DNA from 2 places in the Nitratireductor sp. GZWM139 genome. Region 2 is predicted to be linked to the other one. Evidence: predicted binding sites of a transcription regulator. Region 2 holds the regulator's gene; the other holds the start of a gene.
What was found. The regulator LexA, encoded in region 2, represses DNA repair genes until DNA is damaged. The targets are predictions, from matches to a motif close to TGTTCNNNNTGTGTTCNG.
Positions count from the first base shown of each region.

Region 1: NDI72_RS03905 (ATP-dependent helicase) is a predicted target of LexA. The motif match lies at 4,435-4,452, and genes of this name have one in related genera.

Region 1 is NZ_JAMQML010000002.1:314,213-321,900, reverse strand. Features, by position in the region: gene NDI72_RS03935 (FAD-binding oxidoreductase) at 1-68, opposite strand, end outside; gene NDI72_RS03930 (thioesterase family protein) at 250-738, shown strand; gene NDI72_RS03925 (chloride channel protein) at 860-2,500, shown strand; gene NDI72_RS03920 (hypothetical protein) at 2,675-2,902, shown strand; gene NDI72_RS03915 (dienelactone hydrolase family protein) at 2,905-3,783, opposite strand; gene NDI72_RS03910 (MerR family transcriptional regulator) at 3,962-4,375, shown strand; gene NDI72_RS03905 (ATP-dependent helicase) at 4,495-6,993, shown strand; gene NDI72_RS03900 (hypothetical protein) at 7,185-7,649, opposite strand.
Region 2 is NZ_JAMQML010000013.1:24,765-32,452, reverse strand. Features, by position in the region: gene coaD (pantetheine-phosphate adenylyltransferase) at 1-21, opposite strand, end outside; gene NDI72_RS15830 (hypothetical protein) at 242-376, shown strand; gene gyrA (DNA gyrase subunit A) at 425-3,292, opposite strand; gene NDI72_RS15820 (MarC family protein) at 3,524-4,156, shown strand; gene lexA (transcriptional repressor LexA) at 4,243-4,965, shown strand; gene NDI72_RS15810 (NAD(P)H-hydrate dehydratase) at 5,058-6,563, opposite strand; gene NDI72_RS15805 (P-II family nitrogen regulator) at 6,845-7,183, shown strand; gene glnA (type I glutamate--ammonia ligase) at 7,252-7,688, shown strand, end outside.

The DNA of each region.
Region 1 (7,688 bases), on a different contig from region 2:
AGAATCTCAAGAACGCGGGCAATGCCCTCTTCGTTGCGATCCAGCTTTTCCAGTTCCGCCAGCGCCATGCCTGTTCTCCAATTACCTGGTCCAACCCTTCGCGTGGTCCAACACTTGTCCAGCGGGGTGGTTTTCGTTTCTATCCGAATCTGCCGCAATAAAGCACCTTTACAGGCAGTTTGGATCAATTTGGGTGACACAAACGCCGCAGGTCCGAAACAGTCCACAGGCCAGAAATACGGAAGAACAATGCCAGACAACGCGCCCTACACTTCCCGCGTCTTCGAATTGCAGAAAGACTGGATCGATTTCAACGGCCATCTGAACATGGCCTACTACACCGTGCTCTTCGACCGCGCCTATGAGGAAGTCGGGGAGAGCCTGGGCATGGGCGCGCACTATGCGGCCACCCGCAGGCTCACCACCTACACGGCGGAAATCCATCTTAGCTATGTGCGCGAACTGCATCTCAGCGACCGGGTGCGCGGGACCTACCAGCTGCTCGACCATGACGAAAAGCGGCTTCACTCCTATCAGGAGCTGCGCCACGCCGACGAGGGCTGGCTGGCGGCCACCTGCGAAACCATGACGCTTCACATCGACATGTCGGGGCCGAAGGTCACCCCCTTCCCCCGTGATGTGCTTGAGCGGGTCGAAGCGATGCGCACGCTCCACGCGACGCTCGAAACACCCGCCCGCGCCGGCCGGTCAATCGCAATCCGCCGCCGAAAGAGCTAGATCGCCAGCGTCCCTTCGGACGCAAAAGGCCGATCTAAACTATTGATGGAGCACCGGAATAGCCGAATACCGGATTCCACTTTCCGGTCCGATGCTTTAGGCTCGGGAAAACGGGGCAGGCATGTCGATTCTCAGGCTGATACAGCGGCTTCCGCAAATTCTGCGGACGTGGATTGAACCAAACGTCAGCGCGTTCCTCAACGCGCGTCTGCCGCTTGTCTGGCTTCTGTCGCTGTTTCTGGGGCTCGGCGTCGCCATTGCCGCAATCATCTTCCGCGAGCTGATCGGCGTCTTCCAGCTTTTCTGGCTCGGCACGCGTTCGGAGCGCGTGTTCACCGCCGCCCTGTCGCTGCCCTGGTACTGGATCGTGGCCGGCCCCACCGTGGGCGGGCTTTTCGTCGGCCTGCTGCTCACGCGGCTTGAAGCGCGCCGCACCGGCGCGGTGGCCGACGTGATCGAGGCGCGCGCGCTTTCCGGCCGCAGCAAGCTTTCCTTCCGCGAAGGCATCCTGTCCGCATTCATCACCGCGCTTTCGCTCGGTTCGGGCGCAAGCGCGGGGCGCGAAGGGCCCGTGGTGCATCTGGGCGCAGTGCTGGCCAGCGCCATCGCCTGGCGCGCAAACCTGCCCGAATGGTGCCGGCGCACATTGCTTGGCGCAGGTGTTGCGAGCGCCATCTCCGCCTCGTTCAACGCACCCATCGCCGGCGTCCTGTTCGCCCATGAGGTCATCCTCGGGCACTACGCCATGCGCTCCTTCGTGCCCATCGTCATCGCCTCGGCGGCGGGTGCGGTGGCCTCGCGCCTCTGGTTCGGCAGTTCGGCGGCCTTTCTGGTGCCCACCCACCAGATCACGTCCTTCTGGGAGTTTCCGGCCTTCGCACTGCTCGGCGTGACCGCCGCCGTGGTCGCAATCCTGTTCCAGTTCTCGCTCTTCGTCTCCGACTATGCGGCGCGCGGCGTGCGCATTCCCTTATGGACGCGCCCCGTGGTCGGCGGGCTCATCGTCGGCGGCATGGCCGTGGTCTTCCCGCAGATCCTCGGCGTCGGTTACGAGATCACGGACATGGCGCTGTGGAACCGCCTGCCGCTCATGACCATGCTGGCGCTCATCGTCGTCAAGACGGCCGCAACTTCCATCACGCTCGCCATGCGGTTTGGCGGCGGCATCTTTTCCCCAGCCCTCTTCCTCGGCGCGCTCACCGGCGGCGCATTCGGCATCATCGCCGCCGCAGCCTTCCCCAACATGGCATCGAGCGAAGGGCTCTACGCCATCCTCGGCATGGGTGCCGTTGCCGGAGCCGTTCTCGGCGCCCCCATCTCCACCACCGTCATCGTGTTCGAACTGACCGGCGGCTACGAACTGTCCATCGCGCTCCTGCTCACCGTTGCGGTGGCGCATGGCATCACCCAGGCCATTCACGGCCATTCCTGGTTCCAGTGGCAGCTGGAGATGCGCGGGCTGTTTCTCGTGGAGGGGCCGCACAAGACGCTCGGCCACATGACCCGTGTGATGGATTTCATGGAGCCACTGCCGGAGGATGAGGAACCTGTGGCCTTCGACCCGGAAACGGGCGCGCCGGCGCTCAAACCGACCGACACGCTGGAGGCGGCGCTGCGCGCCTTCGACAAGGGCGGCTATGACCGCCTGCCGGTGGTCGATCTGCAGGATCCGGGCCGCGTCATCGCCTTTGCCAGCCATGTGCGGGCGCTGCGTTTCTTCAACCGTGCGCTGGTGGACATCAGCGAGGAAGAGCACCGATAGTCCTTTAGTGCCAAAGGCTTAAAGGGATAAGGACTGGTTAAAGGCTCCGTTAACCATAACGCCAGCGGCCAGATCTTTGCACAAGTTTAACCATGTCGCCCGCTTGAAGCGGCCCCTCCCCGCGCAGACCATCGCCTGAAACCAGTCGATTCGTAGGCGGCGAGAAGCCAGTTGTTGAACGAGGAAGCCAGAGCCCTGTCGGACAGTCTCGCGCATTCGCACGAGATCTCCGATTATGATTTCTGGCGCGCGCTCAAATCCATCGAGGACGAGCTCTACTGGCTGGAGCGCAACCGCAGACCCATTCCCATCGATCTGATCTATGTGCGCGCCATCGTGCGCACCGCGCGCCAGAAACGCATTTTTCTGGACTTCGATCCCCTGCCCTTCGGCTCATACTGAAGTCAGGTCAGGTTCTCCTTCAGAAACGCAATGGTGCGCTCCCAGGCCAGTTCCGCCGCCGCACTGTCATAGCGGGCTTCGGAGGTGTCGTTGTTGAAGGCGTGGTTCACCCCTTCATAGACATGGATGGTGAAGGTCTTGCCCGCATCTTCAAGTGCGGCCCGATAGGCGTCGATGCCCGCATTCACGCGCTCATCCAGCCCGGCATAGTGCAGAAGCAGCGGTGCTTCGATCCGCGCCACATCTTCCGCCGCCGGCTGCGTGCCGTAATAGGCGACGCCCGCATCCAGTTCGGGATCGGCAACGGCCAGATTGTTCACCAGCGCCCCGCCCCAGCAGAAGCCGATCACGCCCACCTTGCCGGTCGTGGCGTCATGGCCTGCCAGAAAAGCCTGCGTGGCCACCGCATTGCCCACCGTCTGATCGCGATCCAGTTCGCCAAACAGACCGCGCGCCTTGTCCTCATCCTCCGGCGTGCCGCCCAGCGGCGACAGAAAATCCGGGGCAAGCGCCACAAAGCCTTCCAGCGCAACACGCCGCGCCACATCGCGGATATGCGGGTTCAGGCCGCGGTTTTCGTGAACGACGATCACGGCGGGCAGTTTTTCGCCCGCATCCGCAGGCCGCACGAGATAGCCCTTCATCTCGCCGCCCTCACCCGGATAGGTGATGTCTTCGGCTTCAAGGCGTTCGTCATCGTCTGCGACCATGGCCGCGCGGGCGGAATTTGCCGCCAGAAGGGGCGCGATGGCGGCCGCAGCTGCACCCGACCCGGCCAGTCGCGTCAGCCTGTTCATGAAGGCGCGGCGGTCGAGGGTCAGATGGGTGTATTCGTCATAGGCGTCGATCATCGCCTGGGTGATCTTCGGCTGATCCTGCATGAATTCACTCCCATTTCGTTGACTGGTTCCCGCCGAAGTCCAAGGTAGGGCCAGCCGGGAAAACGTCCATTCACGCCCGCGTGAACCAATTTTCTCTTCGCCCGCCCCCCCCCTCTCGCCTTTCGCAGAAGACCGACAATACCTATATAGACTAGAGATTTTGAAGGAGCCGCACGGCATGTGGTCAATTGGCGAACTGTCGAAACGGGTGGGCGTAAAGGTACCGACCATCCGCTATTACGAGGAAACCGGGCTGATCGAACCGCCCGAGCGCTCCGCCGGCAACCAGCGCCGCTATGGAAAGCAGGCGATGGAACGCCTCGCCTTCATCCGCCACGCCCGCGACCTGGGGCTGGGCATCGACGCAATCCGTTCGCTGATCGAACTGAGCGGGCATCCCGAAAAACCCTGCGAAACGGCGGACAGCATTGCCCGCGAGCACCTTACCGAAGTGCGCGAGCGCATTGCCCGCCTGCAAAGGCTGGAGCATGAGCTCCAGCGCATCGTCGACAGTTGCGACAGCGGCTCGGTTTGCGATTGCTATGTGCTGCGGGCGCTATCCGACCATTCACTCTGCGAAAGCGAGCACTGACGACGCTGTTCCCCCGCATTTTGCCGGCTCGCCACCCCCTTGGTTCGTGAGGCGCAAACCGGTACAAATAGAAAACATCCATGGGCTATGCCCCCCCCGAATCACCATAAGCAGGTGCGATGTCCGGCTTTCCTGATGATATTCCGTTCTTTGACGAGGACGAACCCGCCCCGACTCCCCCGGCTGCGCCGAAGCCCTCCGGCATTGCAGCGCGCGCCATGGCTGCGCGCACGGGCGGACCCGACACACGCTATCTCGATGCGCTCAATCCCGAGCAGCGGCTGGCGGTGGAAACCACCGAAGGCCCGGTTCTGGTGCTTGCGGGCGCGGGCACCGGCAAGACACGCGTTCTGACCACGCGCATCGCGCATATTCTGGCCTCCGGCCGCGCCTATCCCTCGCAGATCCTGGCCGTGACCTTCACCAACAAGGCCGCGCGCGAGATGAAAGTGCGTATCGGCACGCTGGTCGGCGAGGCCATCGAGGGCATGCCATGGCTCGGCACCTTCCACTCCATCGGTGTGAAGATCCTGCGCAAGCATGCCGAGCTGGCGGGGCTCAAAAGCTCCTTCACCATTCTCGATACCGACGACCAGATCCGCCTCATCAAGCAGATCATTCAGGCCGAAGGGCTGGACGACAAGCGCTGGCCGCCGCGCCAGTTCGCGCAGATGATCGACGGCTGGAAGAACAAGGGGCTCGCGCCAAAGGAAATTCCCGAGGGCGACGCCCGCGCCTTCGCCAATGGCAAGGGCCGTGAACTCTACACCGCCTATCAGAACCGCCTGAAGACGCTCAACGCCGTCGATTTCGGCGATCTCCTTTGCCATCCGATCCGCATTCTGCGCGATCATCCCGATGTGCTTGCGGACTATCACCGCCGGTTCAAATACATTCTGGTGGACGAGTATCAGGACACCAACACCGCCCAGTACATGTGGCTGCGGCTGCTCGCGCAGCGCCCCAAGAGCACGGAACCGGTAAACATCTGCTGCGTCGGTGATGACGACCAGTCGATCTATGGCTGGCGCGGCGCGGAAGTGGACAACATCCTGCGCTTCGAGAAGGATTTCCCCGGCGCCGCCGTGATCCGGCTGGAGCGCAATTACCGTTCCACCAAGCACATTCTGGGCGCTGCCTCGCACCTCATCGCCAACAATGAAGGGCGGCTTGGCAAAACGCTCTTCACCGAGCATTCCGACCCCGACGATCCCAAGGTGAAGGTGCATGCTGCCTGGGATTCGGAGGAAGAGGCCCGGGCCGTGGGCGAAGAGATCGAGGCGTTGCAGTCCAAGGGCCACGCGCTCAACGACATCGCCATCCTCGTGCGCGCCTCCTTCCAGATGCGTGAGTTCGAAGACCGCTTCGTCACGCTGGGGCTCAATTACCGCGTCATCGGCGGACCGCGCTTCTATGAGCGCCTCGAGATCCGCGACGCCATGGCCTATTTCCGCATCGTCGCGCAGGCCGCCGACGATCTGGCATTCGAGCGCATCGTCAATGTGCCCAAGCGCGGGCTGGGTGAAGCCAGCGTGCGCCAGATCCACGATGTTTCTCGCATGCGTGAGGCAACGCTCCTGCAGGCCGCACGCGATCTGGTCGGCACCGAGGAGATGAAGCCAAAGCCGCGCGCCTCGCTGCGCACGCTGGTGGAGAACATCGAGCGCTGGCAGAGCATGCTCGACCGGACGCCCCACACGGAACTGGCCGAGATGATCCTCGAGGAATCCGGCTACACGGAAATGTGGAAGAACGACCGTTCGGCCGAAGCGCCGGGACGGCTTGAAAACCTCAAGGAGCTGATCCGCTCCATGGAGGAATATGAGAGCCTGCGCGGTTTTCTGGAGCATGTGGCGCTGGTGATGGACGCCGAGCGCCATGAAGAGCTCGACGCCGTAAGCCTGATGACGCTGCACTCGGCCAAGGGGCTTGAATTCCCGACCGTGTTCCTGCCCGGCTGGGAGGAAGGCCTCTTCCCGCATCAGCGTGCGCTTGACGAAGGCGGTCGCTCGGGCCTCGAGGAAGAGCGGCGGCTGGCCTATGTGGGCCTGACGCGCGCCAAGAAGAACCTGCACCTGTGGTTCGCCTCAAACCGGCGTATCCACGGTCTGTGGCAGTCGACCATTCCTTCCCGCTTTCTGGACGAGCTTCCCGAAGCGCATGTGGACGTGGCCGAAGAGAGCAACAGCTATGGCGGGTATTCCGTCGGCCAGCCCGGCCGGCCCAACCCCTATGGCAAATCGCGTTTCGACGACCAGAGCGTGTTCTCCAACAGCTACGCGACGCCCGGCTGGCAGCGCGCCCAGAAGAACCGCACCGACGCAACCGCGCGCAACTGGGGCAATCGCTCCGGCCATCAGGTCGAGCGCATCGGCTATGGCGAGGCGGATTCGGGCTATGGCGCGGGACGCGGCTCGGTGAAGGGCCGTGTGATCGAGGGCGAGCTGGTCGCCAGATCCGTGTCCGAAAAGCCGTCCACCTTCAAGGTCGGCGACCGCGTGTTCCATATGAAGTTCGGCAATGGCAATGTCTCGGCAATCGAGGGCAACAAGCTCACCATCGATTTCGACAAGGCCGGCCAGAAACGCGTTCTCGAAGGCTTCGTGAAGCCGGCCTAGACCCAGCGGCAAAATCGGGAAACGGTTTTCCGTCCAGAATTTCGTGAAAACAGGAACAAGGGGTCAGGTGGAATCACCTGACCCGCAAAATGCGCGGCCCCGACGGGAAGCGAGCGTTTCGGTTTTCTGGAAGGAGCAAACCCGGGCGGCTGTAAGCGCACTCACCCGGCCCGCAATGTGTGCGCGCTGCTCTAGGCAGCCTTTTGCGGATCGACGTAGACGAACTTGCCGTCTTCATTTTTCTCGCGGGTCAGAATGCCGTTGCGGGCATGGCGCGAGAGCGGGCCTGAAAAGGCGTTCGACTTGTAGCGCGTGCCAAACTGGCTCTGGCAGTGGGCGACGACATCGCCAATCGTGCGCGGCTCGCTGAAGAAATCGCCTTCAAGCAGCTCATTCAGCGCCGCGACGGCGCCCCTGGCGCTGTCGGTGGTCGTCTTCTTGCGTCCGGGACGCGGCGTGTTGCGCACAATGTGCATCATGCCCGGTCCGGCAATGTATCCATCGATACCATTTTCGGACAGGCCGGCAACCTGACCGTCGCGCTGGCCCAGAACAAGCTCCACGACGCGCAATTGCACCGCTTCAGACTCGAACTTGTTCACCGCCTCGGAAAGCTCGGCAAGTTGCTGCTTTAACTTGTCAAAATCCTTGATCATAAAATCCGCCCCGATGCCGCAGCTGCCCAAAACAAGCGC
Region 2 (7,688 bases):
AAAGGCTGTTCGTTCGGTCATGGCGTGCTTTTATCCGTCTTGCCGGGCGATGGCAATTCAGCAATCACGCCAGGGCAGCCCCGTCGGGCACAAGGCCGCAGAGCGCATGAACGAGGCATGAACGCCCCATTCAAGAACGGTTCGAACCAGTTGGGCTAGTCAGGACACCAATGGCAGGGAGAGCGCCAGCCATGAAACCAAATGGCGTCTCTCTTCGTTAACAGGCCAAAGGAGACAAGCCATGCTTATCTTTACGCTCGCTGCCGCAATGACCGTCGCCATGCTGATCGCAACGGCGGTCGGCCTTCATGAAGAGGCCAACCGCATCAAGCTGGAAAACCGCGTGCGCAACACGGGCCATAGCCGCCTGCGCTAAAAGGCAGGAACGGATCCCTGCCCCTTACGTTTGGAAGAAGGCTGCCGTTTACTCGGCAGCGCCCTCGCCGCCAGAAGCACCGTCTTCGCCAGCGCCATTGTCGGCACCAGTGTCAGCAGCGGTGTCAGGCGTATCCGCGTTGGCCGCAGGAGCATCCCCCGCCTCGGCTGCGGCTTCTCCGTCCAGCGCTTCCATCTCTTCTTCTTCGGCCTGCGTATCGGAAATACGCTCAACCGAAACGACCTTCTCGCCCTTGGCCGTGTTGAAGATGGTCACGCCCTTGGTGGCGCGGCTTGCGATGCGGATGCCACCGACCGGAACGCGGATGACCTGACCGGCATTGGAAACCAGCATGATCTGGTCTTCCTGCTCGACCGGGAACGCCGCGATGAGCGGACCGATCTCGCCGGTTTTGGAGACATCGGTGGCGCGAATGCCCTTGCCGCCACGTCCTGTGACACGGAAGTCGTAGCTGGACGAGCGCTTGCCATAGCCGAACTCGCTGACGGTCAGCACCATCTGCTCGCGCGCCTGAAGCTCTTCGAAGCGCTCCGTGGACAGGCTTTCCTCCTCACCGACATCCTCGTTGGTGAGCGCCACTTCCTCTTCTTCACCCGAAGCCTGACGCCGCTCGGCGGCGGCCTGCTTGAGATAGGCAGCGCGTTCGGCCGGGCTTGCCTCCACATGGGCCAGGATGGCCATGGAGATGACCCGGTCGCCCTCGGCCAGATTGATGCCGCGCACGCCAATCGAGTTGCGCCCGGCGAAGACGCGTACATCGGTGACGCAGAAGCGGATGCACTGGCCCGAAGCCGCCGTCAGCAGAACGTCGTCGTCTTCGGTACAGGTGAAGACGCCGAGGATCTCGTCGCTCGGATCATCCAGCTTCATGGCGATCTTGCCATTGCGGTTGACCTGAACGAAATCCGACAGCTTGTTGCGCCGCACCGTGCCGCGCGTGGTGGCGAACATGACGTCCAGCGCGCCCCAGCTCTCTTCATCCTCCGGAAGCGGCATGATCGTGGTGATGCTCTCGCCCTCTTCGAGCGGCAGCATGTTGCGCAGGAACTTGCCAACCGATTGCGGCGTACCGACCGGCAGACGCCAGACCTTCTCCTTGTAGACAATGCCACGCGAGGAGAAGAACAGGATCGGCGTGTGGGTGTTGGCGACGAAGAGCTGGGTGACGAAATCCTCGTCCTTGGTCGACATGCCCGAGCGGCCCTTGCCGCCACGCGCCTGCGCCCGGTAGATCGAAAGCGGCACGCGCTTGATGTAGCCCTTGCGCGTGACCGTGACGACCATGTCTTCACGCTGGATCAGGTCCTCATCGTCGAGATCTGCGCCACCTTCGGTGATCTCGGTGCGGCGCGGCGTGCCGAACTCGTCGCGCACGCCGATCAGCTCGTCCTTGACGATCTGCTGAATGCGGGCGCGCGAAGACAGAATCTCGAGGAAATCCGCGATCTCCACGCCGATCTTGTTCAATTCGTCGGCGATCTCGTCGCGTCCGAGCGCGGTGAGGCGCTGGAGACGCAGCTCGAGGATCGAACGCGCCTGTTCTTCGGACAGATTGTAGGTGCCATCCTCGTTGATGCGGTGACGCGGATCATCGATCAGCAGGATCAGCGCTTCCACATCGGAGGCCGGCCAGCGGCGCTCCATCAACTGCTCGCGCGCGGTCTGCGGATCGGGCGCGTGACGGATGAGCTTGATCACCTCGTCGATATTGGCAACGGCAATCGCCAGGCCAACGAGGACGTGCGCGCGCTCGCGCGCCTTGCGCAGCAGGTACTTGGTGCGCCGGCTGACCACTTCCTCGCGGAAGTATACAAAGGCCTGGAGCAGATCAAGCAGGTTCATCTGTTCCGGCTTGCCGCCGTTGAGCGCCACCATGTTGGCGCCAAAGGAGGTCTGAAGCGGCGTGAAGCGGTAAAGCTGGTTCAGCACCACATCGGCAACGGCGTCGCGCTTCAGCTCGACCACGACGCGGTAACCCTGACGGTCACTCTCGTCGCGAATGTCGGAAATGCCTTCAATGCGCTTGTCGCGGACCAGCTCGGCCATCTTTTCGATCATCGACGCCTTGTTCACCTGATAGGGAACTTCGGTGATGATGATGGCTTCGCGATCATTGCGCGCCGGCTCGATCGAGACCTTGCCGCGCATGAGGATCGAGCCGCGGCCCGTCTCATAGGCGCTGCGAATGCCCGAACGGCCGAGAATCAGGCCGCCGGTCGGGAAATCGGGACCGGGAATGATCTCCTGCAACTGCGGCAGGCCGAGTGCGGGGTTCTCGATCAGCGCCACGCAGCCATTGATGACTTCGACCAGATTGTGCGGCGGAATGTTCGTCGCCATGCCGACGGCGATACCACCCGAACCATTGACCAGAAGGTTCGGATAGCGCGCCGGAAGCACGCGCGGCTCGCTGGAGGAGCCGTCATAGGTGTCCTGAAAATCGACCGTGTCCTTGTCGATGTCTTCCAGGAGCTCATGCGCGCCCTTGGTGAGACGCGACTCGGTGTAACGCATTGCCGCCGGCGGATCGCCGTCGATGGAGCCGAAATTGCCCTGCCCGTCGACCAGCGGCAGGCGCATGGACCAGTTCTGCGCCATACGCACCAAGGCGTCGTAGATGGCGGCATCGCCGTGCGGGTGATACTTACCCATCACGTCGGCAACAGGACGGGCCGATTTCACATATTTGCGGTTCCAGTGGTAACCGCTCTCATGGGATGCATAGAGAATGCGCCGATGCACCGGCTTCAGACCATCGCGTGCATCCGGCAGGGCGCGGCTCACGATCACGCTCATCGCATAATCGAGATAAGAGCGCTGCATCTCCTCGACAATGGAAATCGGCTCGATTTCGTCGGGCTCGCCCGATCCGTTCGGCGTCGTCTGGTCAGTCAAAACGTGTCACATTCTTAATGAGGAATCACATACTCTTTATATATGAGCCGTCAGCGATTCTCCAATTGAGCATCCGTTTTTGATGACGGAAATCCAACGCAATTTCAGGCGCATACGAACCTCCTGGGGATGAGCGCCTTGACAAATTGCCGCAGGAAGCGAGCCTGCGTGAAGAATGAGGGCTTTTCCCTCGCATCCAAGCTGGGCTAGAGAGGCCGCAAGGAGAACCCGATGCCTGGTTACGATACCGTTTTCAACGCCTTCGTCACATTGCTGGTAACCGTCGATCCGCCAGGGCTTGCGCCGCTCTTTCTGGCGCTGACAGCGGGCATGAACCGCTCGGAGCGCAATCAGGTGGCCGTGCGCGCAGCCGTCATCGGATTCGCCGTTCTGGCCCTGTTCGGCGTCGCTGGCAGCGCCATTCTGGCCGTGTTCGGCATCACGCTTCCCGCCTTCCGCGTGGCAGGCGGCCTGCTTCTGTTCTTCATCGCCTTCGAGATGATCTTCGAGCGCCGCCAGGAGCGCCACGAAAAGAGCGCCGAGCGCGCGATCACGCGCGACATGATCCGCAACATCGCCGCCTTCCCGCTGGCCATTCCGCTGATCGCGGGTCCCGGCGCCATCTCGGCCACCGTGCTTCTTTCGGGCGAGTTCAATTCAATTCTTGGCACCATTGCGCTGCTCGGCATCCTGCTTGGAACGATCCTCCTCACCTATGCCGTTTTCACGCTGGCGGAGCGCGTGGACCGCTTTCTGGGCGAAACGGGACGCTCCATCCTGACGCGCCTCCTGGGCGTCATTCTGGCAGCCCTCGCGGTCCAGTTCGTGGCAGACGGAGCCAAGGCGCTTTTCGCTGCGCCATAGGCGCTGCAACCGGACGGTTGCGGAACACAACTGGAACATATAGAGTATGTTCTGGTTTTGTTTTTAACTGATTCTCGGTGGCGCCCATGCTGACCCGCAAGCAGCACGAACTTCTTCTGTTCATCCATGAACGACTGAAGGAGACCGGAATCCCGCCCTCCTTCGATGAAATGAAGGAGGCGCTCGACCTCGCCTCCAAGTCCGGCATTCACCGGCTGATCACGGCTCTGGAGGAGCGCGGCTTCATTCGCCGGCTCCCGAACAGGGCGCGTGCGCTGGAGGTTCTGCGGCTTCCCGATTCCATCGCGCCGGGCCTCAATTCCGCCGCGCGCGGCTTTTCGCCAAGCGTTATCGAGGGCAGCCTCGGCAAGACGCCCGCGCCAGCGGCCTCCAAGCCTGCCGCCAGCAATGATGACGCGCTTTCCGGCGTCGTTTCCGTGCCTGTCATGGGCCGCATCGCTGCCGGTGTCCCCATCGACGCCATTCAGCACCAGACCCATTCCATCGCGGTTCCGCCGGACATGCTGACCGGTGGCGATCACTACGCGCTTGAGGTCAAGGGCGACTCGATGATCGATGCGGGCATTTTCGATGGCGACACGGTGATCATCCGCGAGACGCAGACCGCCAATCCCGGCGAGATCGTCGTGGCGCTGGTGGATCAGGAGGAAGCAACGCTGAAGCGCTTCCGCCGCAAGGGCGCATCGATTGCCCTTGAAGCCGCCAATCCGGCTTACGAAACCCGTATCTTCGGCCCCGACCGCGTCAAGGTGCAGGGTCGCCTCGTCGGCCTGATGCGCCGCTACTGAGTTTAAGACTATCCGGGGCGGCTTCAGGCATGCCCCGGCTCCGATGCCATCCGGCATCCAGAATGCGCGCTCTTTTCAAGCTCCGCGTCGGTTCAGCTAACATCGTCCGGGAAGAGCGCCTGGAAGACATGCGGAAGCATCTCGGGGAGGTCTTCCGCAATCAGGCCCCGGCCAAACATCCCGCCAGCCTCTGCATGCAGCCACACGCCGGCTGATGCCGCCTCGAAGACCGGCATGCCCTGCGCCAGAAGGCTGGCCACAATCCCGCACAGAACATCGCCAGAGCCCGCCGTCGCCAGGAAACGCGATCCGTTGGTGTTAATCGCGGCGCGCCCGTCCGGGCAGGCGACGACCGTGTCCGCCCCCTTCAGGATGATCACCGCTCCTGAGCGCTCTGCCGCTGCGCGCGCACGCTCCACCTTGGACATGGAAGCATCGGCCGCGAGATCGCCGAAGAGGCGCGCGAATTCACCGTCATGCGGCGTCAGCACGGTCGCTACGGCAGAGCTTCTCACGGCCTCGAAGAGCGTATCGGGCGCATCGGCAAAGGCGGTGATGGCGTCGGCATCCAGCACCAGCCCTTTCAGCCCTTCATCGCGCTCCAGAAAACCCAGCGCGAAGCTGCGCGTGCGCTCGCCTGTGCCGGCTGCCGGGCCGAGAACAGCGGCTGTCGGTTTTCGCTCATCGAGGAAGGCGATGAGTTCATCCACTGCTTCCGCCTTGCGCAGCATGATCGAGGTCAGGTGCATCGCATTCACCGACAGGGCGTTTGCAGGCGAAAGCACCGTCACGGCCCCTGCCCCGGCGCGCGCCGCGCCACGCGCGGCAAGCCGCGCTGCACCAGTGGATGCGCCACCGCCCGAAACAACCGCCACATGACCACGCACATATTTGTGCGCATCGATCTCCACCGCCGGCACGCTGTCACGCCAGAGCGCCGGACCATTTTCCCAAAGGGCGATATCCATTGATGCAAGCGCCGTCTCGGCAATGCCGATATCGGCCACGACCAGCTCGCCACACAGGCGTCGACCGGGCATGAGCAGATGCCCCGGCTTTCTGCGGAAAAACGTGACGGTCAGGTCCGCATTGAAGCAGCTGCCGAGGAGCTTGCCCGTGAGACCCGAAAGACCGGACGGAAGATCGACGGCAACCACCGGGACGCCCGCAGCCGCAACCCGCTCGATGAGTTCGGCCTCGATGCCCGCGATTGGCTTTGAAAGCCCGGCGCCATAGAGCGCGTCAACCACCACCCAGCCGGCCTCGGGGCGAAAATCGGCCAGCGCCTCAGGCGTTACAAAACAGTCCTCGCGCGCCCTGGCGGCATCGCTGTCTTCCCGCGGCGCAGCATCGGCGAACAGGCGGACATTCACGCCGCGCTCGGCCAGAAGCCGCGCAATGACATAGCCGTCACCGCCATTGTTGCCCGGTCCGCAGAGAACCGCGACGCCGGCAGCGCCGGAAAACCGCTCGAGGATAAGATCAGCCACCGCCGCGCCGGCATTGCGCATCAGCCCGTACCCGTCATGAGGGCCGGCTGCGATGGCCGCGCGATCCACATTGCCCATTTCTTCAGGTGTCAGAACAACCATACGCATAACAAGCTGCCGCTTTCTTCGGCTCATTGCATATTTTTTAAGCAAGTCTCAAACTGCGAACCGCACCGCATGGTTCCCATCTTGCTATCCGGGGGCGCTCGCCTAGCATGCCAAAGCCGGAGAAAACCGCGTCGCGCCAATTCTCAAGACGCAGAATGCAGCGTTTGGCACGCAACATGCAAGGCTCTGTCACGAGTTGGCATGTTTCGTGCTTCAACCGAACCGGAGCAATAAGGGATGCGGACCATCCGTCCCTGAACCCATTTGGAGGCCACCGAGGCATGAAAAAGGTCGAAGCGATCATCAAACCCTTCAAGCTCGATGAGGTGAAGGAGGCCCTTCAGGAAATCGGCCTTCAGGGCATCACTGTCATCGAGGCGAAGGGTTTCGGACGCCAGAAAGGCCACACCGAGCTCTATCGCGGGGCGGAATATGTCGTCGACTTCCTCCCCAAGGTGAAGATCGAGGTCGTCCTGCCGGACGAAACCGTCGACGCCGCCATCGAGGCGATCCGCAAGGCGGCCCAGACAGGCCGCATCGGCGACGGCAAGATCTTCGTCACCAATGTTGAAGAGGTCATCCGCATCCGCACCGGCGAGACCGGCGCAGACGCAGTCTGACCCCAACCACCAGTTCCCGGACCCGGTCCGGATCATCAGGCAAGCTCATCGCAAACAGGAAAGCGAATATGACCACAGCACAAGACATCATGAAGCAGATCAAGGAAAACGACGTAAAGTTCGTCGATCTTCGCTTCACGGATCCAAGAGGCAAGCTTCACCATGTCACGATGGATGTCACGGCCGTGGATGAGGACATGTTCGCCGATGGCGTCATGTTCGACGGCTCGTCCATTGCCGGCTGGAAGGCGATCAACGAGTCCGACATGGTTCTGATGCCGGAGCCCGACACCGCCCATATGGACCCGTTCTTCGCCCAGTCCACCATGGTCATCATCTGCGACATTCTCGACCCGATCTCCGGCGAGGCCTACAACCGCGACCCGCGCGGCACCGCAAAGAAGGCAGAAGCCTTTCTGAAGTCCGAAGGCTTTGGCGACACCGTTTATGTGGGTCCGGAGCCGGAATTCTTCGTCTTTGACGATGTGAAGTACAAGGCTGATCC